DNA from 3 places in the Streptomyces sp. NPDC052114 genome. Region 2 is predicted to be linked to each of the others. Evidence: riboswitches for the same ligand, from Rfam matches in the RefSeq annotation. Region 2 holds a riboswitch; each other region holds the start of a gene.

Region 1 (7,270 bases), on a different contig from region 2:
TCCACCACGGCGAGGCGCAGCAGCCGTCCCCCGGAGGTGACCGCGCCGACCTCGCCGCGTGCCGTCGCCGGCACCGCGGAGACGATCACGTCGTGCTTGACGCGCTTGGTGTCGCCGTCGGCGAAGGGCTCGCCGTTCGCCGTGCGCGCCAGCAGGCCCGTCGAGGACAGGAGCACCCGGCACGGGTCGTCCGCGACCTGCAGGGAGACCGCGGTGGCCTGGGTGCCGGAGGACTCCAGGAGCACCGTGCGCCGGTCGGTGCCGAACTTCTTCGCCACGGCCGCCAGTTCGGTGGAGACCAGCTTGCGCAGCTCGGTGTCCGAGTCCAGGATGCCGGTCAGCTCGTCGATCTCGCCGTTGAGCTTGTCGCGCTCGGACTCCAGCTCGATGCGGTCGTACTTGGTCAGGCGGCGCAGCGGGGTGTCCAGGATGTACTGCGTCTGGACGTCGCTCAGCGAGAAGCGCTCCATCAGGCGCTCCTTGGCCTGCGCGGAGTTCTCACTGGAGCGGATGAGGCGGATGACCTCGTCGATGTCCAGGAGGGCGACCAGGAGGCCCTCGACCAGGTGCAGCCGGTCGCGCTTCTTGCCGCGGCGGAACTCGCTGCGGCGGCGCACCACGGTGAACCGGTGGTCCAGGTAGACCTCGAGCAGCTCCTTGAGGCCGAGCGTGAGGGGCTGCCCGTCGACCAGCGCCACATTGTTGATGCCGAAGGACTCTTCCATCGGCGTCAGTTTGTAGAGCTGCTCCAGGACGGCCTCGGGCACGAAGCCGTTCTTGATCTCGATGACCAGGCGCAGGCCGTGCGCCCGGTCGGTGAGGTCCTTGACGTCGGCGATGCCCTGCAGCTTCTTCGAGCCGACCAGGTCCTTGATCTTGGAGATGACCTTCTCGGGACCGACCGTGAAGGGCAGTTCGGTGACGACGAGGCCCTTGCGGCGCGCCGTCACGTTCTCCACGGAGACCGTGGCGCGGGTCTTGAAGGTGCCGCGGCCCGATTCGTACGCGTCCCTGATGCCGCTCAGGCCGACGATCCGGCCGCCCGTGGGCAGGTCGGGGCCCGGCACGAACTTCATCAGCGTCTCGAGGTCGGCCCCCGGGTGCTTGATGAGGTGGCGGGCGGCGGCGATGACCTCGCCGAGGTTGTGCGGCGCCATGTTCGTCGCCATGCCGACGGCGATGCCCGACGAGCCGTTCACCAGGAGGTTCGGGTACGCCGCCGGGAGGGCGGACGGCTCCATCTCCTGGCCGTCGTAGTTCGGCGTGAAGTCGACCGTGTCCTCGTCGATCGACTCCGTCATCAGGGAGGTGGCGTCGGCCATCCGGCACTCGGTGTACCGCATGGCGGCCGGCGGGTCGTCGTTGCCCAGGGAGCCGAAGTTGCCGTGGCCGTCGACCATCGGCAGGCGCATGGAGAAGGGCTGGGCCATGCGGACCAGCGCGTCGTAGATCGACGCGTCGCCGTGGGGGTGCAACTTACCCATGACCTCGCCGACGACGCGGGCACACTTCACGTAGCCGCGGTCGGGGCGCAGGCCCATCTCGTTCATCTGGTACACGATCCGGCGCTGCACGGGCTTCATGCCGTCGCGCGCGTCCGGCAGGGCACGGGAGTAGATGACCGAATACGCGTACTCGAGGAAGGAGCCCTGCATCTCGTCGACGACGTCGATGTCGAGGATCTTCTCCTCGTACGAGTCGTCGGGCGGCGGGGTCTTCGTGCTGCGGCGGGCCATCGCTGCTGCGGCTCCTTCACCAGGCAAGTACGGGATCTGACGCCGACCATTGTGGACCGTCCCACTGACAACGCCGACCACGACCCGTGCCACGGCGCTGTCACGCGCGACTACGCCGAGGGCGGACCGGGAACTTCGTCAGGTGTCAGCACGCTTGCATACAGTGGCAGGACTGGCAGGAAAGTTCTGAAAAGCAGCGATCGAAGGGACGTACATGCCCATGGGTCACACGGCCACGGCCGAGGCCGGCTCCGGCGGCCTGACAGCGACCGAGCACCGGCTGGCCAACGGCCTGCGGGTGGTGCTCTCGGAGGACCATCTGACCCCGGTCGCCGCGGTCTGCCTCTGGTACGACGTCGGCTCGCGCCACGAGGTCAAGGGGCGAACCGGCCTCGCTCACCTCTTCGAGCACCTCATGTTCCAGGGCTCGAAGCAGGTGCACGGCAACGGCCACTTCGAGCTGGTCCAGGGAGCGGGAGGCTCGCTCAACGGCACGACGAGCTTCGAGCGCACCAACTACTTCGAGACCATGCCGGCCCACCAGTTGGAGCTGGCCCTGTGGCTCGAGGCCGACCGCATGGGCTCGCTGCTCTCCGCGCTCGACGAGGAGTCGATGGAGAACCAGCGAGACGTGGTCAAGAACGAGCGCCGCCAGCGCTACGACAACGTGCCCTACGGCACGGCGTTCGAGAAGCTGGTCGCCCTCGCGTACCCGGAGGGCCACCCCTACCACCACACGCCGATCGGCTCGATGGCCGACCTGGACGCGGCCACCCTGGAGGACGCGCGCCAGTTCTTCCGCACGTACTACGCGCCCAACAACGCCGTCCTGTCGGTCGTCGGCGACATCGACCCCGAGCAGACGCTCGCCTGGGTCGAGAAGTACTTCGGGTCGATCCCCTCGCACGACGGCAAGCAGCCGCCGCGCGACGGCTCGCTGCCCGAGCGCATCGGCGAGCAGCTGCGCGAGGTCGTCGAGGAGGACGTCCCGGCCCGCGCCCTGATGGCCGCCTACCGCCTCCCGGAGGACGGCACGCGCGCGTGCGACGCCGCCGACCTGGCCCTCACGGTCCTCGGCAGCGGCGAGTCCTCCCGGCTGTACAACCGGCTCGTGCGCCGCGACCGCACCGCCGTCGCCGCCGGGTTCGGTCTCCTGCGCCTGGCCGGTGCGCCGTCGCTCGGCTGGCTGGACGTGAAGACCTCCGGAGACGTCGAGGTGCCCGTCATCGAGGCGGCCGTCGACGAGGAGCTCGCCCGCTTCGCCGCGGAGGGCCCCACCGCGGAGGAGATGGAGCGCGCGCAGGCGCAGCTGGAGCGCGAGTGGCTCGACCGGCTCGGCACGGTCGCGGGCCGCGCCGACGAACTGTGCCGGTTCGCCGTCCTGTTCGGTGACCCGCAGCTCGCCCTCACCGCCGTGCGGCGCGTCCTCGACGTCACCGCGGAAGAGGTCCAGGCGGCCGCGGCGGCCCGCCTGCGCCCCGACAACCGCGCGGTGCTCGTGTACGAGCCCGTGACCGCCGACGCGGCCGAGGCCGCCACCGACGAGAGCGAATCCGCAGCCGACGCGGGCGCAGAGGAAGAGGAGGCGGCGAAGTGACCGAGGCCGCGACGATGCAGTTCCAGCCCCAGCCCCAGGCCGGTCCCGCCAAGCCCTGGGCCTTCCCCGCCCCCGAGCGCGGCGCGCTCCCCAACGGCCTCACCGTGCTGCGCTGCCACCGCCCCGGCCAGCAGGTCGTCGCCGTGGAGATCCACCTGGAGGCGCCCCTGGACGCCGAGCCGCAGGGGCTGGACGGCGTCGCCACCATCATGGCGAGGGCCTTCTCCGAAGGCACCGACAAGCACTCCGCCGAGGAGTTCGCCGCCGAGCTCGACCGCTGCGGCGCGACCTTCGACGCGCACGCCGACCACCCCGGCGTCCGCGTCTCCCTCGAAGTGCCCGTCTCCCGCCTCCCGAAGGCACTCGGCCTGGTGGCCGACGCCCTGCGCGCCCCCGCCTTCGAGGACAGCGAGGTCGAGCGTCTCGTACGCAACCGTCTGGACGAGATCCCGCACGAGGCCGCCAACCCGGCGCGCCGCGCGGCCAAGGAGCTCTTCCGGCAGCTCTTCCCGGCCTCCTCGCGCATGTCGCGCCCGCGCCAGGGCACCGAGGAGACGGTCACGGCCATCGACTCGGCGGCCGTGCGCGCCTTCTACGAGAAGCACGTCAGGCCCGCCACGGCCACGCTCGTCGTGGTCGGCGACCTGGCGGGCACCGACCTGGACGCCGTCCTCGCGGACACCGTCGGCGCCTGGACGGGCTCCGCGGCCGAGCCGCGCCCGGTGCCGCCGGTGACCGCCGACGACCACGGCCGCGTCGTCATCGTGGACCGCCCCGGAGCCGTCCAGACGCAGCTGCTGATCGGCCGCGTCGGCGCGGACCGGCACGACCGCGTCTGGCCCGCCCAGGTCCTCGGCACGTACTGCCTGGGCGGCACCCTCACCTCCCGCCTGGACCGCGTCCTGCGCGAGGAGAAGGGATACACCTACGGCGTACGGTCGTTCGGCCAGGTCCTGCGTTCGGCGCCGGACGGGTCGGGCGCCGCGCTCCTCGGCATCAGCGGCTCCGTGGACACGCCGAACACCGGACCGGCGCTCGACGACCTCTGGAAGGTCCTGCGCACCCTCGCCGCCGAGGGCCTCACGGATGCCGAGCGCGACGTGGCCGTGCAGAACCTCGTCGGGGTGGCCCCGCTGAAGTTCGAGATGGCCGCCTCCGTGGCGGCCACGCTCGCCGACCAGGTCGAGCAGCACCTGCCGGACGACTTCCAGGCGCGGCTGTACCAGCAGTTGGCCGCCACGGGCACCGTGGAGGCCACCGCCGCCGTCGTGAACGCCTTCCCGGGGGACCGCCTGGTGACGGTCCTGGTCGGCGACGCCGCGCAGATCGAGGAGCCCGTCAAGGCCCTCGGCATCGGCGAGGTGACGGTCGTCACCGGCTGAGTGACCGTCAGGCCGCCCCCGGGTGGCCCGGCGACCCTCCTGCCGGTCCTCCCGGCAGTCGGGACATTTCGTGACCCCGGCGACCGATTCGGTCGCCGGGGTCCTCATATGTCCGGATTCATATGGAGGTTGCCTGTCTGGTGTGTGGCGTGCGCTACAAAAGGTGGATTCTGTTTGTCGATCGAAAGATGCCCCGTTTAGCGTTCGGTCCGGCTGTCCGTCACGCAGTACGTCGCATCCGCGACACCGGACAGTCATCGCCGAGTCCCCGTACGGCGCGAGCCAGGGGAGCCGGGGACCCACACGTCCCTTGGGGTGAATCGGACACCTTGCCGTCAGGCGAGGGATCCGTAGGAGACCTTCCTGCTCCGAACCCGTCAGCTAACCCGGTAGGCGAGAGGGAAGGAAAGGATCACCCGCTTCATGGCGTTCACCCGTGCCACCGGGAAGCACCGTCGTCCGAGCCGCCTGACGCGTACCACGGCGAACGCCGCGGGTGTCGCAGCGCTCACCACCACCGGCGTCATCGGAGGCCTCGCGGGCCAGGCGTTCGCCGCCCCCGACGACATGGCCGTCGAGCACACCGGCCTCACCCAGGCCGTCTCCGTCGGTGACTCGCTCGCCGCCGGCGTCGACGCGCAGGCCGTCGCGCAGAAGCAGGCCGCCGCCGACGCCGCTGCCGCCCAGCAGGCCGAAGAGGCCGCCAAGAAGAAGGCCGCCGAGGAGAAGCGCAAGGCCGAGGCCGAGGCCAAGGCGAAGGCCAAGAAGGAGCGCGAGGCCAAGGAGCGCGCCGCCCGCGAGGCCGAGCGCAAGCGCCTGAACACCTACGTCTCGCCGATCTCCGGCAGTTACGTCTCCACGGGCTACCAGACCGGCGGCGCCATGTGGTCCTCCGGCAGCCACACCGGCGTCGACTTCCACGCCGCGTCCGGCACCACGGTCCACGCGGTCGGCTCCGGCACCGTCGTCGAGGCCGGCTGGGGCGGCGCCTACGGCAACAACGTGGTCATCAAGATGAACGACGGCACGTACACCCAATACGGCCACATGTCGTCCCTCAGCGTCACCGTCGGCCAGACGGTCACCCCGGGCCAGCAGATAGGCCTCTCGGGCTCCACCGGCAACTCCAGTGGTCCCCACCTCCACTTCGAGGCCCGTACCGGCGCCGACTACGGCTCGGACATCGACCCCGTCTCGTACCTGCGCTCGCACGGCGTCAACGTCTGACCCACGGGACCTACGGGATCCACGGGATCCACGGGACCCGCGGAACCCGCGGCACCGTCGCGCCGCCACAGCGGCGCACCCCACGCCACAGCGAAAGCCCCGGCTCGCCCCGAGCCGGGGCTTTCGGCGATCTCCGCCCGGGGGTCTTCCAGGCCTTCCCGGTCCCTCGCGCGCGTCCCGCGACTTCCTTGGCCAAAAGATATCCATGGATTCCGGTCCGCCATCGGAAATTGCGGCGTTCTGCAATAGAGTCGCGGAACGAGCGTCGGTCGACCGCGTTTCGCGGTGATTAAAGCGGAGGTCGGGTCATGCGCATTCCCGCGCACTCGGTATGCACGGCCATCCGGGACGACATTGTCTCCGGTGTGTACGAAAGGGGCGGCCGGCTCACCGAGGACCTCCTCGCGCGCCGCTACGGCGTCTCCCGCGTCCCCGTGCGCGAGGCACTGCGCACCCTGGAGGCCGAGGGCTTCGTCGTCACGCGCAGGCACGCGGGCGCGTGCGTGGCCGAGCCGACGGAGGAGGAGGCCGCCGACCTCCTGGAGATCCGGCTGCTGCTGGAGCCGCTCGCCGCGGCCCGTGCCGCGCAGCGCCGCACCGAGGCGCACCTGAGGGTCCTGCGCGGCCTCGTCAGGCTGGGCCAGGAGCGGTGCAGGAGCGGCCGGGGAGAGGATCTGGGGTCACTGGGCGGCTGGTTCCACGAGACGCTCGCCCAGGCGTCCGGCAGCGCCGGGCTCGGCTCGCTGCTCACCCAGCTGCGGCACAAGGTCGCCTGGATGTACGTCGTGCGGCCGTCGGCGGCGCCGGCCGCGTGCTGGTCCGAGCACGCCGCGATCGTCGACGCGGTGGCCCGCGGGGACGCGGAGCGCGCCAGGACGCTCACCGCGGCGCACGCCGAGCGCGTGACGGCCGCGCACCAGTGGCGCCCCGTGCGGCCGGCCGGCGCGGTGAGGGATTCGCAACATGCCGTAAACACGGTGAGCCTCCCGAATTAACGGGAGCGCCGTATACAAAGAGATGCACGGGGAATTCGCGTGCCGAGGCGCGCGAAAATGCGATGCGTAACGCGAAAGTGCGATGTGTAAAGCGTGGTGCGCAAAGAAAGGCGACGTCGCGCGCGTCGTCCTGCCGCGCGCTATTTCCGCCGCGGCCCAGAAAGCGGCTCACGTCGCCTCGAAAAGGGCTCACGCCGCCCCGGCATCGGCTCGCGCCGCCCCGGCATCCGATCACGCCGCCCCGGCATCGGCTCACGTCTCCTCGGCATCCGATCACGCACAAGCGTCGATGGGGTCGCCCGGATTTCCGGGCGACCCCATCGACGTACTGCG
Region 2 (7,270 bases):
CAGCCGCACGGCGTGGTGGTCCGGTGCATCGGCGAAGCAACGGGGGCACGGGGCACCGCCTGGTCACGCAGGCGGCAAGGAGCACCGTCCGACGGACCCGGACCGACCCCCGTCGCACCGCCGACTCCTCGCCCTCGACTCCCCCATAGGGCACACGGGGGACAGAGCTGCCCTCCCGTGCGCCGGTCGGGAGGTCGACGATGCCTGTCACAGGGGTCCACTCAGGGGGCCACAAGGGAAGCCACTCCGGCGCCCACCGGGGGTCCGACAAGGGGGCCCATAAAGGGCCCCGCAAAGGAACCCGCGCAGGCCCCCACAAGGGGAGCCGCCCAGCGGCCCACGTAGGGAGTGCGGACGCAGGGAGCCAAGAAGCGCGCGCGGCGACGCGCGCAGCCACGCACCCCTTTCGCCCCTTCGTCTCACTCCTGTCGGCCGGACTGGCGGGCCGCCTCTCCCTGGCCCTCCTGAAGGCGACCGCCCTGGAACTGGCGATCCTCGCCGGGCACCTGCTCCTCTACCCCTCGGGCATCACCCAGGAGCGCAGGCCGGCCCCGGTCCAGCCACCCCCCGACGCGCCCCGCCTCCCGGCGGACCGCAGGCCCCCGGTCCTGCTCCTGCACGGCTTCATCGACAACCGCTCGGTCTTCGTCCTGCTGCGCCGCGCCCTGTCCCAGGACGGCGGACGCCGCGTGGAGTCCCTCAACTACTCGCCGCTGACCTGCGACGTCCGCGCCGCCGCCGAGCTGCTCGGCCGCCACGTGGAAGAGCTCTGCGAGCGCACGGGCCACACCCGCGTCGACGTCGTCGGGCACAGCCTCGGCGGTCTGATCGCCCGCTATTACGCGCAGCGGCTCGGCGGCGACGTACGCATCCGCACCCTGGTCACCCTCGGCACGCCACACTCGGGCACCCGTGTCGTGCCGCTCGCGGACGCGCACCCGATCGTGCGGCAGATGCGCCCGGGCTCCGACGTGATCGAGGAACTGAAGGAACCGGCGCCGGGCTGCCGCACCCAGTTCGTGAGTTTCTGGAGCGATCTGGACCAGATCATGGCGCCACTGGAGACGGCGTGCGTCGACCACCCCGACCTGGTCGCGCAGAACGTCCGCGTGACCGGCATCGGCCATCTCGCACTCCCGGTGCACCCGGCGGTCGCGAACGGCATACGCCAGGCACTCGATCTCGCGAACCCGGGAGCCGACGCGAAGGGCACACCGAACGGCGTCACGGTCGCCTGAGACCGTGTCCGCAACCGATTAACTATCGAACAATTCTCGAACGCAAGGCCAAAGCTGTGCCCGCAGACCGCCGAAAGGCGGCCGAATGCCCGTTTCCTGAGACCATGAAACCTGCCGAAGATTGTCGCGCCCGTATACCGCCGGGTACAGTCGCCGGACTGCTCTGCCCCTGCTGCCGAGGCGAAAGAGAAGTTGGTGAACGACCGTCACCCGTCGGGGAGCTCGACTCCCTCGCCCTCGGCACCCGGCGCCGACTACGCGCACTACGCGACGTACGACCAGCACAGCACCCAGCACGGCGGCTACGGCTATGACAGCTACGCCGACGGGTCCACCGGCAGCTACGCGACGACCGGTTTCGACACCGGCACCTTCGCCGCCGACCCGCTCTTCGGCGACATGAACGGCGGCCAGTACGACACGGGCCAGTGGGCGACCACCACCGGCACCCAGCAGACGCTCAACTACGACGCGTACGCCGCGCAGCACCACGCCGCCCTGTACGACACCGGCAGCTATGACACGACCGCCGCGTGGTCGACCGGCGGCCATCAGCAGCTCGCCGACATCCCCACGCAGCCGGGCCCCGACTCCACGGGCCAGTGGGACGCCGCCGCCTGGAACCAGGCGCCGCAGACCGGCCAGTGGGAGACCCAGACCTTCGACACGGGCGCGTATGACGCGACGGCGTGGAACTCCGCCGGCGACACGCACGATGCGCACGCGGCACACGCGGCACATGCGGCGCGCGAGATGCCCGAGCCGCACGAGGTGCACGACACGCACGGGGCACCCCAGTCGTACGAGGCCACGGAGCCCGCGGGCGACGCCCACCACTACGAGCTCACCGATCAGTACGAGATCTCGGCCGACTCGGCGTACGGCACAAGCGGCACGTCCGCGTACGACACCGCCGAGTTCGACGTGACGGCCGTCGATTCCCCCGACGCCGCCCCGCACTCCCCCCGCTCCTCCCGCGGCAAGAGCGACGGCCCCACGGGCGGCGGCCGCTCCCGGACCCGCCGCCGCTCCCCCGCCAAGCGCTCCGCCCTCCTCACGGTCGCCGTGCCCTCGGCGTGCGTGATGGGTGTCGCCGGGGTCGCGGCCGCCTCCGTCGGCGGCTTCGGCGGGGACGACGCCAAGGACACGACGGCGGCATCGGCCCCGGACGCCACGGCCGTGAAGCCCTCCGCCGCCAACAACAAGCTGGACACCCAGCTGGCGAACCTCTCCGCCGACGCGGGCGACTTCGCGGACCGCGCGAGCCGCACGCAGGAGCGCATCGACCTCAGGGCCGAGAAGGTAGCCGCCGAGAAGAAGGCGGCCGCGGAGGCGGCGCGCAAGGAGCGGCTGCGTCCCAAGTTCGCCCTGCCGGTGAAGCAGCACGGCCTGAGCGCGCGCTACGGCCAGGCGGGCATCAACTGGATGTCCGCGCACTCGGGCATCGACTTCCCGGTGTCGTACGGCACCGAGGTCATGGCCGCGACCGACGGCACCGTCTCCACGAAGTGGAACAGCGCCTACGGCAACATGGCGATCGTGACCGCGAAGGACGGCACGGAGACGTGGTACTGCCACCTCTCCACGCACAAGATCTCCAGCGGCCCCGTGAAGGCGGGCGACGTCATCGCCTTCTCCGGGAACTCCGGCAACTCCACGGGCCCGCATCTGCACTTCGAGGTGCGTCCCGCCGGCGGCTCGGCGATCGACCCGCTGCCGTGGCTGCGCAGCCACGGCCTCGACCCGACGTAGGACCGCCCCCTTGGGGGACCCCGGGACCCCACCGAGGTGGCGGCCCGAGGCCCCGCCGGGCTACAGCTTCTCCACCGGCGCGTACCGCAGCAGCAGGCGCTTCGGCTTGGGGTCTCCGAAGTCCACCGTCGCCTCGGCGTTCGCCCCCGTGCCCTTCACCCCGACCACCGTGCCGAGGCCGAACTGGTCGTGCGTGACCCGGTCGCCGACCGCGAGCGAGACCACCGGCTTCTCCGAGGCGCGGCGCGTGGCGAAGCCCTGGGCGCCGCCGGAGCGGGAGCGCGAGGAGGACAGCGACGAGGCGATGCCCCCGGCAGGCCCCGAGGAACGGGACGGCGGCGGGGCGGCGACGGCACCCGTCCGCTTCCAGTCCAGGTGCGCATCCGGAATCTCTTCGAGGAAGCGCGACGGCGGGTTGTACGAGGGCTGGCCCCAGGCGCTGCGCATCGAGGACCGCGTCAAATAGAGCCGTTCACGCGCGCGTGTGATGCCGACGTACGCAAGGCGACGCTCCTCCTCCAACTCCTTGACCTGCCCCAGAGAACGCATGTGCGGGAAGACACCGTCCTCCATGCCGGTCAGGAACACCACGGGGAACTCAAGGCCCTTGGCGGTGTGCAGCGTCATGAGGGTGATGACTCCGGAGCCGTCCTCCTCCTCATCCGGAATCTGGTCGGAGTCGGCGACCAGGGCGACGCGCTCCAGGAAGTCGGAGAGCGAACCGACCGGAGCGGCGCCTTCCGCAACCGGGGCGCCTTCGCCTCCCTCGGTCCCGGCACCCTCCTGGGCCACCGCACCCACCGCGGCCTCGGCGCCCTCCGCGCCTTCGGTGGTCTCGGCGCCCTGAGTCGCCTCCGCCCCCTCGGCCCGGCCGTTCTCCTGCTCGAACTCCAGGGCCACGGCGGCGAGTTCCTGGAGGTTCTCGATGCGGGTCTCGTCCTGCGGGTCGGTCGAGGCCTGCAGCTCGGCGAGGTACCCGGTCCGTTCGAGCACGGCCTCCAGGACGACGGCCGGGCCCGCGCCGGACTCGACGATGGTCCGCAGCTCCTCCATGAGCGTGTTGAACCGCTTCACCGCGTTGACCGAGCGGGCCGCCATTCCGTACGCCTCGTCGACGCGGCGCAGCGCCTGCGGGAAGGAGATCTTCTCGCGCTGCGAGAGCGCGTCGATCATCGCCTCCGCGCGGTCGCCGATGCCCCTCTTGGGGACGTTGAGGATGCGCCGCAGCGGGACCGCGTCCTCGGGGTTGGCGAGCACGCGCAGGTACGCGAGGACGTCGCGGACCTCCTTGCGCTCGTAGAAGCGGACGCCGCCGACGACCTTGTAGGGCAGGCCGACGCGGATGAAGATCTCTTCGAAGACACGGGACTGCGCGTTCGTCCGGTAGAAGATCGCCACGTCGCCGGCCTTGGCGTCGCCCGCGTCCGTGAGGCGGTCGATCTCGTCGGCGACGAACTGCGCCTCGTCGTGCTCGGTGTCGGCGACGTAGCCGGTGATGCGCGCGCCCGCGCCCTGGTTGGTCCAGAGGTTCTTGGGGCGGCGGCTCTCGTTCCGCTCGATGACCGCGTTCGCGGCGGTCAGGATCGTCTGCGTGGAGCGGTAGTTCTGCTCCAGGAGGATCGTCGTCGCGTCCGTGTAGTCCTCCTCGAACTGGAGGATGTTGCGGATGGTGGCGCCGCGGAAGGCGTAGATCGACTGGTCCGCGTCACCCACCACGCACAGCTCGGCCGGATCGTCGCCCTCGCCTCCGGAGGGGCCGACCAGCTCGCGCACCAGGGCGTACTGGGCGTGGTTGGTGTCCTGGTACTCGTCGACCATGACGTGCCGGAAGCGGCGGCGGTAGTGCTCGGCGACGTCCGGGAAGGCGCGCAGGAGGTGGACCGTCGTCATGATCAGGTCGTCGAAGTCCAGCGCGTTCGCCTCGCGGAGGCGGGACTGGTACATCGCGTAGGCCTGGGCGAGGGTCTTCTCGAAGCCGTCGGCGGCCTGGGCGGCGAAGTCCTCCTCGTCGATCAGCTCGTTCTTCAGGTTGGAGATCTTGGCGCTGAAGGACTTCGGCGGGAACTTCTTCGGATCGAGGTCCAGGTCGCGGCAGACCAGGGCCATCAGGCGCTTGGAGTCCGCGGCGTCGTAGATCGAGAAGGAGGACGTGAAGCCCAGCTTCTTGTACTCGCGGCGCAGGATGCGGACGCAGGCGCTGTGGAACGTCGACACCCACATCGCGTTCGCCCGGGGGCCCACGAGCTGCTCGACGCGCTCCTTCATCTCGCCCGCGGCCTTGTTCGTGAAGGTGATCGCGAGGATCTGGCCGGGGTGCACGCCGCGCTCGGCGAGGAGGTGCGCGATGCGCTGGGTGAGCACGCGGGTCTTGCCGGACCCGGCGCCCGCGACGATGAGCAGCGGGGAACCCGCGTGCACGACGGCCGCGCGCTGGTTCTCGTTCAGCCCGTCGAGGAGCGTCGCCGGGTCGATGACCGGGCGCGGGGCGCCGTCGCGGTAGTGCGTGTCCCTGGTCATGGGCGCGTCGAACTTCCCGTCGAACAAGTCGTCCGGAATGGGCTCCGGAGCGCTGTCCTCGGGCGGCGGCGGGGGCTCTTCGTCCGCGGCCCGGGAGGGCTGCAGGTCCGCCAGGAAGCTGTCATCAAAGAGGCTGCTCATCGCCTCCCGAGTCTAGGCGGCCCCACTGACAACCCGCCCCGGGTTCCGGCCACCTCCTCCGACGGGGAGGGTCCCGCCTCCGTCTAGGAGGGTCCCGCCCACGTGCCGCCCACGTGCCGCCCACGGACGGTCACGCTCCGCTACGGCGTGTCATGTCCGCGTCGCTGCCGTACTCCATCCGCGTCAAGACCCTCGTGAAGTCACGAAAATGTATCGGGCATATCGAACATCAACCTTCACAGCGGCCGCACAAGTTGGCTAGCGTGCCCGGCGGGCCGCTCGTCCCCCACCGGCGAACCCCGCCGGGACCGGGTGGCCTCCGCCGAGTCCGACACGTTCGGAGCCGGGGACCCACCATGACCTTGGGGTGAATCGGTCCCGTACGAAGTACGGGACCGTAGGGCAACCTTCCGGACCACCCGCCCGAACCCGACAGCTAACCCGGTAGGCGGTCTACGGAAGGAGTCGCCTCCTTGGCGTCGCACCGCAAGCCGCGGACCCGTACGGCCGGAATGCGCACGGCCCCCGCCCTCGGCATCACGACGGCCGCCCTCACCTCCGTCGCCCTCCTGTCGCAGAGCGCGCAGGCAGCCCCCTCCGCGCCGTCGAAGCCCAGCCTCGAAGAGGTCCAGAAGAAGGTCGACGACCTGTACCACCAGGCCGGCGTGGCCACCCAGAAGTACAACTCGGCCAAGGAGCGCACCGACAAGCAGCGCAAGAAGGTCGACCATCTGCTCGACGACGTGGCCAAGCGCACCGACGAGCTGAACGAGGCCCGCCAGGAGCTCGGCTCGTTCGCCGCCGCGCAGTACCGCACCGGGGCCGTCTCCGAGACGGCCACGATGATGCTGGCCAACGACCCGCAGGGCTACTTCGACCAGAACCACCTGGCCGACCGGCTGACCACGCGCCAGAAGAAGGCCGTCGACGACTACCAGACGCAGCAGGCGTCGGCGACCAAGCAGCGCGCGAAGGCCGCGAAGAGCCTCAAGACGCTGAGTGAATCGCGGGACGACCTCAGGACGAGCAAGCAGGCCGTCCAGAAGAAGCTGGGCGAGGCGCGCGGGCTCCTCTCGAAGCTGACCGCCGAGGAGAAGGCGCGGCTGGCGGCGATCGAGCGCAAGAAGGAGCAGGAGGCCAAGCGCAAGGCCGAGGAACTGGCCCGCAAGCAGGCCGCCGAGGCGGAGCGCAAGCGCAAGGCGGAAGAGGCCGCGCAGAAGGAGAAGGATCAGGGGCAGGGGCAGGGGCAGGAGGGCGGCCAGGACTCGGGCTCGGGCACCGGTTCGGGTTCGGGCTCCGGGACCACGGACGGCAGTTACGCCACCAAGGCCGCGAAGGTCATCGACTTCGCGGAGGCCCAGATCGGCAAGCCGTACGTCTGGGGGGCCACGGGCCCCGACTCCTACGACTGCTCGGGGCTGACCCAGGACGCGTGGAAGGCCGCGGGCATCTCCCTGCCGCGCACCACGTGGGACCAGGTGAAGGTCGGCACGACCGTGAAGACCGCCGACGCCAAGCCGGGCGACCTGGTGTTCTTCTACGACGACATCAGCCACGTGGGGATCTACATCGGCAACGGCAAGATGATCCACGCGCCGAAGCCGGGCGCGAACGTCCGCGTC
Region 3 (7,270 bases), on a different contig from region 2:
GTAGCTTCCAGCCCCGGCGCAGCCGGGTGACCACCAGCCAGGGTGATGCCCTGCGCCGGCTCTGGCCCAAGTGGGGCCTGGACATCGACGGGCTGCGCACCCTGGACCTCGCCGAGCTGTTCGGGGACGGCGAGACCCGCTCCGACAAGCCCGTCGTCCTGGAGATCGGCTTCGGCATGGGCGAGGCGACCGCCCAGATGGCCGCCGCCGACCCGGACACCGGCATCCTCGCCGTCGACGTGCACACCCCCGGCCAGGGCAACCTGCTGGGCCTCGCCGAGCGGAACGGCCTGACGAACGTCCGCGTGGCCAACGGCGACGCGATCATCCTGCTCCGCGAGATGCTCACCCCCGCCTCGCTCGACGGTCTCCGCGTCTACTTCCCCGACCCCTGGCCCAAGGCCCGCCACCACAAGCGCCGCCTGATCCAGCCGGAGTTCCTGACGCTGGCCGCGCCCTCGCTCAAGCCCGGCGCGATCCTGCACTGCGCGACGGACTGGGAGGAGTACGCCGAGCAGATGCTGGAGGTGCTCACCGCGCACCCCGACTTCGAGAACACCCGGGCGGACGGCGGCTACGCGCCCCGCCCCGACTTCCGCCCCCTCACCCGCTTCGAGGGCCAGGGCCTCGACAAGGGCCACGTCGTCCACGACCTGCTCTTCCGCCGGGTCACCACCGCCAGAGGCTGAGGCACCGTCGCGGCCACCCCCATCCCTCGTTAGGGTCAACGACGTGGCCTCCAGTTCTCCGTATCCGATACCCCCCGAGGCACCCGCCCCGGGGGAGCTGCGCCGTGTCCGCTGGTGGCAGCGGCGCGCGATACGCGTGGCCGCGCTCGTCACCCTGCTCGCCCTGTCGGGCCTGGTGATCCTCGCCCTGGTCAGGGAGCAGACCGGCACCCAGGGCTTCCTGGTCGGGCTCGGCCTCGCGATCGTCCCCGTCCCCCTGCTGGTCGCCGCGTTCCGCTGGCTGGACCGGGTGGCCCCGGGCCCCTGGCGGAACCTCCTCTTCTCCTTCTCCTGGGGCGCCTGCGCGGCCGCGCTCATCGCGATCGTCGCGAACAGCTTCGCGATCCGCTGGATAGCCACCGCCACCGCCGACCCCACCAGCGCCGACACCCTCGGCGCGACCGTCATCGCCCCGATCGTCGAGGAGAGCGCGAAGGCCGCGGCGGTGCTGCTGGTCTTCCTCTTCCGCAGACGCGACTTCACGGGCCTCGTCGACGGCGTCGTCATCGCGGGCGTGACCGCGACCGGCTTCGCGTTCACCGAGAACATCCTCTATCTGGGCAACGCCTACGTCACCGACCAGCTGAGCCGCGACAGCGGCCTCGCCTCGGTGACGGCCGCGACCTTCTTCGTACGCGTGGTCATGTCGCCGTTCGCGCACCCGCTGTTCACGGTCCTGACCGGCATCGGCTTCGGCATCGCCGCGTTCTCGGCGGACCGCATGCGGGTGCGCCGCGTCCTCATACCCCTGACCGGACTGCTGCTCGCGATGGGCATGCACGCGCTGTGGAACGGCTCGGCGGTCTTCGGGCAGTTCGGCTTCTTCACCGTGTACGCGGTCTTCATGCTGCCCGCGTTCGGGCTGCTGACCTGGCTCGCCATCTGGACCCGGCAGCGCGAACTGCGCATGATCAGCGCCGAGCTGCCCGTGTACACGGCGGCGGGCTGGCTCACCCCGCCCGAGCCGTACGCGCTCGGCTCGATGCGCGCCCGCGCGCTGGCCCGCGACTACGCCTCGTACACCTGGGGCAAGGCCGCGGCCCGCACGGTCGCGGAGTACCAGGAGTACGCGACCTCGCTCGCGTTCCTGCGCCACCGGGGCCGCCGCGGGCGGGCCGGCGCCGACTTCGTCGTACGCGAGCGGGAGTTGCTGGAGAAGCTCTGGGAGCGCCGTGAACCGGCGCGCCCGGCCCTGGACTACGCGGCACGGGCGACGGCACCGGTCATGGTCCCGATGCCGTACGCGGCGTACGGCTACCCGTACGGGCCCGCCCCCTACGCCGCCCCGGCATGGGGCCACACCCCCTACGCCCCGCCCCCGTACGGGCAGCCGCGGCCCCACCCGGCCCACGGCTACCCGGCGTACAACCCCTACCGTTCCTAGCCGGCGGTCAGGCGGAGGCCGCCGTCAGCGCGGCCAGCTCCGCCTGCGTGAGTTCGAGGTCCGCCACCGCGAGCAGCGCCGGCAGCTGCTCGACCGTGCGCGCGGACGCGATCGGCGCCGCCACGGTCGGCTGCGCGGCCAGCCACGCGAGCGCCACGGTCGCCACCTGGACGCCCCGCGCCCCGGCGATCCCGTCGAGCGCGGTCAGGACCCGGTCGCCCCGCTCGGTGCCCAGGTACTGCTCGACCCGGCCGCTGCGCGCGCTCTCGACCTTCGTGCCCGGACGGTACTTGCCGGTGAGGAAGCCCGCGGCGAGCGCGAAGTAGGGGACGGCGGCGAGGCCGGAGCGCGAGGCGACCTCCTGGAGCCGGCCCTCGTAGGTGTCCCGGGAGACGAGGTTGTAGTGCGGCTGGAGCGCGACGTACCGCGCGAGGCCCTCGCGGTCGGAGAAGTCGAGGGACTCCTGGAGCCGCTCGGGGGTGATGTTGGAGGCGGCGATGGCGCGCACCTTGCCGGCCGTCACCAGCTCGTCGAGCGCCCCGATGATCTCCTCGACGGGGACCGACGGGTCGTCGAAGTGCGTGTAATAGAGGTCGATGTAGTCGGTGCCCAGGCGGCGCAGGGACTGCTCGGCGGCGGCCTTGATGGTGCTCGCGGACAGGCCCTTGTAGTCGGGGTGGGAGCCGACCTTCGTGGCGACGACGACGTCGGAGCGGTTGCCGCGCCCGGCGAGCCACTCGCCGATGAGGGTCTCGGACTCGCCGCCCTTGTTGCCCTCCACCCAGGCCGAGTAGGCGTCGGCGGTGTCGATGAAGTTGCCGCCCGCCGCGGTGTAGGCGTCGAGGACGGCGAAGGACGCGGTCCGGTCCGCGGTCCAGCCGAAGACGTTGCCGCCGAGGGAGAGGGGGAAGACTTCGAGGTCGGAGGGGCCGAGGGGGCGAAGAGAGGTCATGCGTCCCTCAACACCCTTGGCGGAAAGGGAATTCCGTCGGTCGGTTCAAGGGAGCGTCAAGTACGGGCATGCCGAACCGGCAGCCCTGACGTCGGGGGGTCGCCGTCAGGACCGCCGGGGTCTTCGGGGTGCGTCAGGGGTTGGGGTGCGTCAGGGGTTGAGGCCCTTGCCCTGCAGCCAGCCGAGCGGGTCGATCCCGGTGCCGTCGGGCGTGTGGACCTCCATGTGGAGGTGCGGCCCGGTGACGTTGCCGGTCGCGCCGACGCGTCCGATGACGTCGCCGGTGCTGACCTTCTGGCCCGCGCTGACGTTGAGCGAGGACTGGTGGCAGTACCAGATCTCCGTGCCGTCCTCGAGTTCGAGCACGGTGCGGTAGCCGTACGCCCCGGCCCAGCCCGCCTCCTTGACGGTGCCCGTGTGCACGGCCTTGAGGGGGGTGCCGGTGGGGGCGGCGAAGTCGAGGCCGGTGTGGTGGCCGGAGGACCACATGGAGCCGGCGTCGCCGAAGTGCGAGGTAAGCGTGTACGAGGAGGTCGGGATGACGTAGCTCTTGGCGAGCTTGGCAAGACGCTCGGCCTCGGCCTTGGCCTTGCGGGCCTCCTCCTCCTTCTTCTTCTTGGCGGCGGCCTTGGCCTCCGCCTCCTTCTCGGCCGACTTCTGCTGGGCGGCGGCTTCTTCCGCGGCCTTCTCGACGGCGGCGTCCTCGGCCGCGGTCTGCACGGCGGAGTCCGCCTGGTGCTGCTGGTTCTCGGCCTGCTGCATGATGCGGGCGCGCAGGGCCTCGCCGGCGTCGGTGGTGCCCTGCCGGGCGTCGGCGGTGCTGACGCCGGCGGTGCTGAGGGGGGTCGCGGTGGTGGATCCCTCGGAGTCCGACGCGTCGTCGGACATCAGGGAGCCCACGCCGGGAAGGGACTTGGCCTCCGGCAGCGAGTCCGTGACGGCGCCCAGGTCGGGCATCGATATGGAGACCGGGGGCTTGCCGCCCTGCGCGGTGGCGATGCCGCCCGCGCCGACGGCGGCGATGACGCCCACGCCGAGGACGGTGGAGCTGCGGGCGAGGCCGCCGCCGCCCTTCTTGTGCACACGGTGCCTGCCGCGGACGGGACGAATGGATTCCTCGGTGGGATTCCACTCCTCGAAGGGTTCCTCGGCGTACGGACCGAAGTCGTCGTCATTGGGCACGTACACGCCTCGGGGGGCAGGCCGGTTGGACGCCACTGGGGCGCACTCCTTTCCTTCCTTCTCGCCTACCGGGTTAGCTGACGGGTTCGGAGCAGGAAGGTCTCCTACGGACATCCGGCACAGAGGCACAGATGCCCGATTCACCCCAAGTTGGTGGTTCCCCGGCTCCCTTGCGGGATTAGGCGCGTGCGCACGGAGCCGCCTCTAGTGACGGCTGGGACGACCGCGCTGCGTTATCGAACGTTAATAGACGGCGGGTCGGTATTCCAAGCCGTTCCTGTTGATCGTTAACGCTCTTCGGCCGTACGTACCGGGACACGGAGGTTCTGAACGGGGCGACTTGACCCCTCGTCGGCCTCTACCGGAGCTTCACATTCCGTTGACAGTACGTCAGTTGTTGTGCAGAGGGGTGCACTTCAGTCACGGGGAGTGACGTCGGGGTCGTCGGCGGTGGGTCGCCGCACGGCGAGCAGCGCCATGTCGTCCGTCGTGGCGCCCCCGGTGTGCCGCCGCACCTCCTCGGCGAGCGCGGCGAGCAGCGCGTGCGGGCCCGCGCGCCCCGGGAAGATCCGGCCGCCGAGCCGGGCCGCCGGGTCGTAGAACTCCCCCGCCACGTCACGCGCCTCGGAGAGGCCGTCCGTGTAGAAGAGCAGCAGCGCGCCGGGCGGGAACTCCGTCTCGTCCGCCCGGTCCGGCCAGGCCCCCAGGTCGCCCATGCCGAGCGGCAGCGCGGGCTCGGTCGCCGACAGGACGCACAGCCGGCCGTCCCCGCGCAGCAGCATCGGCGGCGGGTGCCCGCGGTTGATGAGCCGTACGAGGCCCTCGCCGTGCCGGATCTCGGCGAGGACGGCGGTGGTGAACCCCTCGAAGGCGTCGAGGCCGTCGCGCCGGGTCCCCTCGCGCGCCAGCGCCCGCTCCAGGCGCTGCGCCACCGCCTCCAGGGTGGCCTCCTGCTCGGCGGCCTCCCGGAAGGCACCGATGACGACGGCGACCGCGGCGACCGCGCCCATGCCCTTGCCGCGTACGTCGCCGACGATGAGCCGTACGCCGTGCGGGGTGTCCTGCACCGCGTACAGATCGCCCCCGATGAACGCGTCGGCCTGCGCGGCCTCGTACCGCGCGGCGATGTCGAGCCCCCCGATGCGGGGGTCCGGCTCGGGCAGCACCGCGCGCTGGGTGGCCTCGGCGATGGAGCGGGCGGTGGCGAGCCGGTCGTTGCCGCGCCGCACGACGCGGTTGATGACGACCGCGAGGACGGCGACGGTCAGCACGGTGATCAGCTCGGTGACGGCCTCGACGTGGCTGGTGCCCTGGTGGCCGTAGTGCAGGAAGAAGACGGCGGAGGCGGCCGCGGCGCCGGTCAGGACGGTGTTGAGCTGCGAGTAGAAGGGGGCGGCGATCAGCGGGGCCGCGGTGAACAGGGGCGCGGCGGTGAACTCCGGCGGGGTCGACGCGTCGAAGACGACGCCGACGACGAGGAGCAGGAAGGGCAGGGCGCGGACGAAGGCCCACTCGTGCGCGGTGGCGCCGCTGTCGCCGGTTACGCCTTGCTGCCCCACCGCTTGTCTCCCGCCGACTCCGCGCCCATCACCGCGCTCCATTCAGGCTTCCCGCAGCGCGGGGCGGGTGCGACCTGGTGTGGGCCGACCGGGTTACGCGGAAGGGCGGAGAACGGCACCGGACGACGGCAGACCACGGCGAACGACGCGGAACAGCAGCGAACGACGGCAAACGACGGCGAACGGCAGCAAACACCGAGGGCCCGGAACCAATTGCTTGGTTCCGGGCCCTCGGCCTTCAGTAGCGGGGACAGGATTTGAACCTGCGACCTCTGGGTTATGAGCCCAGCGAGCTACCGAGCTGCTCCACCCCGCGTCGGTGAACCCAACAGTACGCCATTGGGAGGGCGGAAGCGAACCGGTTACGCGTTGCCCGCGTGCGTGAGGGTCTCCCAGGCCACGAAGAGGTCGTCCGTCCCCTCCGGACGCCGCTGTTCCGTGTACTTCTCGGTCTCCGGCATCTTCAGGCCGCGCCGCCCCTGCAGATGGTTCAGGCCGACCTCGGTGTCGGGCCCCATGTCGCGCTGGACCGTGCCGCCGCACAGCCACTTCGGCGCCTTGGCGCCCAGCTGGTACTTGGAGTGGAACTCGAAGGCGGCCCGCAGCCGGTCCTCGACCTCGCCGTACAGGTCGACGCCCTGGTGGTGGGCGGTCTCCGCCATGTGCGAGGTCGCCGCGAGGGAGTAGCTGGCGTGCTTGAAGTTGCGGCAGGTCTCCTGGGAGAGCCCGTCGGCGAAGGTGCCCTGCCCGAACCAGTACTTCTTCAGCTCCGCGGCGGTGTCGATGCCGCTGCCCTCCGGGGAGACGGGCAGCTTCCCGTCCGACTCCAGGTAGAAGTACGCGGGCACGCGCGTCCGGAAGTGGTGCACGGCCTTCTCGAAGGTGGGGTGGTCGTCGAGGAAGACGGCCATGCCCATGGTCGCGTCGGCCATCACCAGGTCCCAGTTGCCGTTGAAGTCGGCGGAACCGTTCTTGACCTGCGGCAGATAGGCGTTGCGCAGCATCCGCTCGAAGCGCAGCAGCTGCCCGTCGCTCCAGCCGTCGTACGTGTACCGCACGGCCTCCGCGGCACGCGCCCACGACGAGGCGGCCCAGGCGGTCTGCAGCCCGGCGTTGGCCTCGGTGTGCCCGGTGATCACCTTCGACCAGGCGTCCATGATCTGCACGGCCTTCTCGGCGTGCGCACGGTCCTTGGTGATGTTCCAGAGCAGGGCCTGGGTGTACGCGGCCAGCGCGTCCTCGCGCTCCTCGACGCAGCCCCGCCCCGGCCGGGTGTCGGGCGGGCACTCCACGACGGCGTACGGGGTCGCCTGATAGTCGTCCGCCGCGTACTTGCTGTCCCGCATCTGCTCGAACGCGCCCAGCCACGGCTGCTCCCGCGCCCGCACATGCGCGCGCACCCGGTCGAGCTGCTCCCCGCTGACGAGCACGCCGGGATGCTCGAACGGCAGATCGAGCGGCCGAG

The links. A riboswitch is a leader RNA that binds a small molecule or an ion and turns the genes downstream of it on or off. The one in region 2 is predicted to bind cyclic di-AMP.
Positions count from the first base shown of each region.
Region 1: another riboswitch for cyclic di-AMP. It lies ahead of AB0L89_RS32595 (M23 family metallopeptidase); the one in region 2 lies ahead of AB0L89_RS14585 (NlpC/P60 family protein).
Region 3: another riboswitch for cyclic di-AMP. It lies ahead of AB0L89_RS18585 (M23 family metallopeptidase); the one in region 2 lies ahead of AB0L89_RS14585 (NlpC/P60 family protein).

Region 1 is NZ_JBFAWC010000018.1:118,907-126,176, forward strand. It holds gene AB0L89_RS32580 (DNA topoisomerase IV subunit A) at 1-1,736, opposite strand, end outside; gene AB0L89_RS32585 (pitrilysin family protein) at 1,957-3,333, shown strand; gene AB0L89_RS32590 (pitrilysin family protein) at 3,330-4,715, shown strand; cyclic di-AMP (ydaO/yuaA leader) riboswitch at 4,964-5,126, shown strand; gene AB0L89_RS32595 (M23 family metallopeptidase) at 5,139-5,942, shown strand; gene AB0L89_RS32600 (GntR family transcriptional regulator) at 6,251-6,937, shown strand.
Region 2 is NZ_JBFAWC010000005.1:503,100-510,369, forward strand. It holds gene AB0L89_RS14570 (alpha/beta fold hydrolase) at 201-1,238, shown strand; gene AB0L89_RS14575 (M23 family metallopeptidase) at 1,434-2,990, shown strand; gene AB0L89_RS14580 (ATP-dependent DNA helicase) at 3,051-5,648, opposite strand; cyclic di-AMP (ydaO/yuaA leader) riboswitch at 5,959-6,115, shown strand; gene AB0L89_RS14585 (NlpC/P60 family protein) at 6,122-7,270, shown strand, end outside.
Region 3 is NZ_JBFAWC010000007.1:386,307-393,576, reverse strand. It holds gene trmB (tRNA (guanosine(46)-N7)-methyltransferase TrmB) at 1-689, shown strand, start outside; gene AB0L89_RS18595 (PrsW family glutamic-type intramembrane protease) at 787-2,112, shown strand; gene AB0L89_RS18590 (aldo/keto reductase) at 2,120-3,064, opposite strand; gene AB0L89_RS18585 (M23 family metallopeptidase) at 3,215-4,246, opposite strand; cyclic di-AMP (ydaO/yuaA leader) riboswitch at 4,294-4,441, opposite strand; gene AB0L89_RS18580 (PP2C family protein-serine/threonine phosphatase) at 4,663-5,805, opposite strand; tRNA gene AB0L89_RS18575 (tRNA-Met) at 6,048-6,121, opposite strand; gene AB0L89_RS18570 (alginate lyase family protein) at 6,168-7,270, opposite strand, start outside.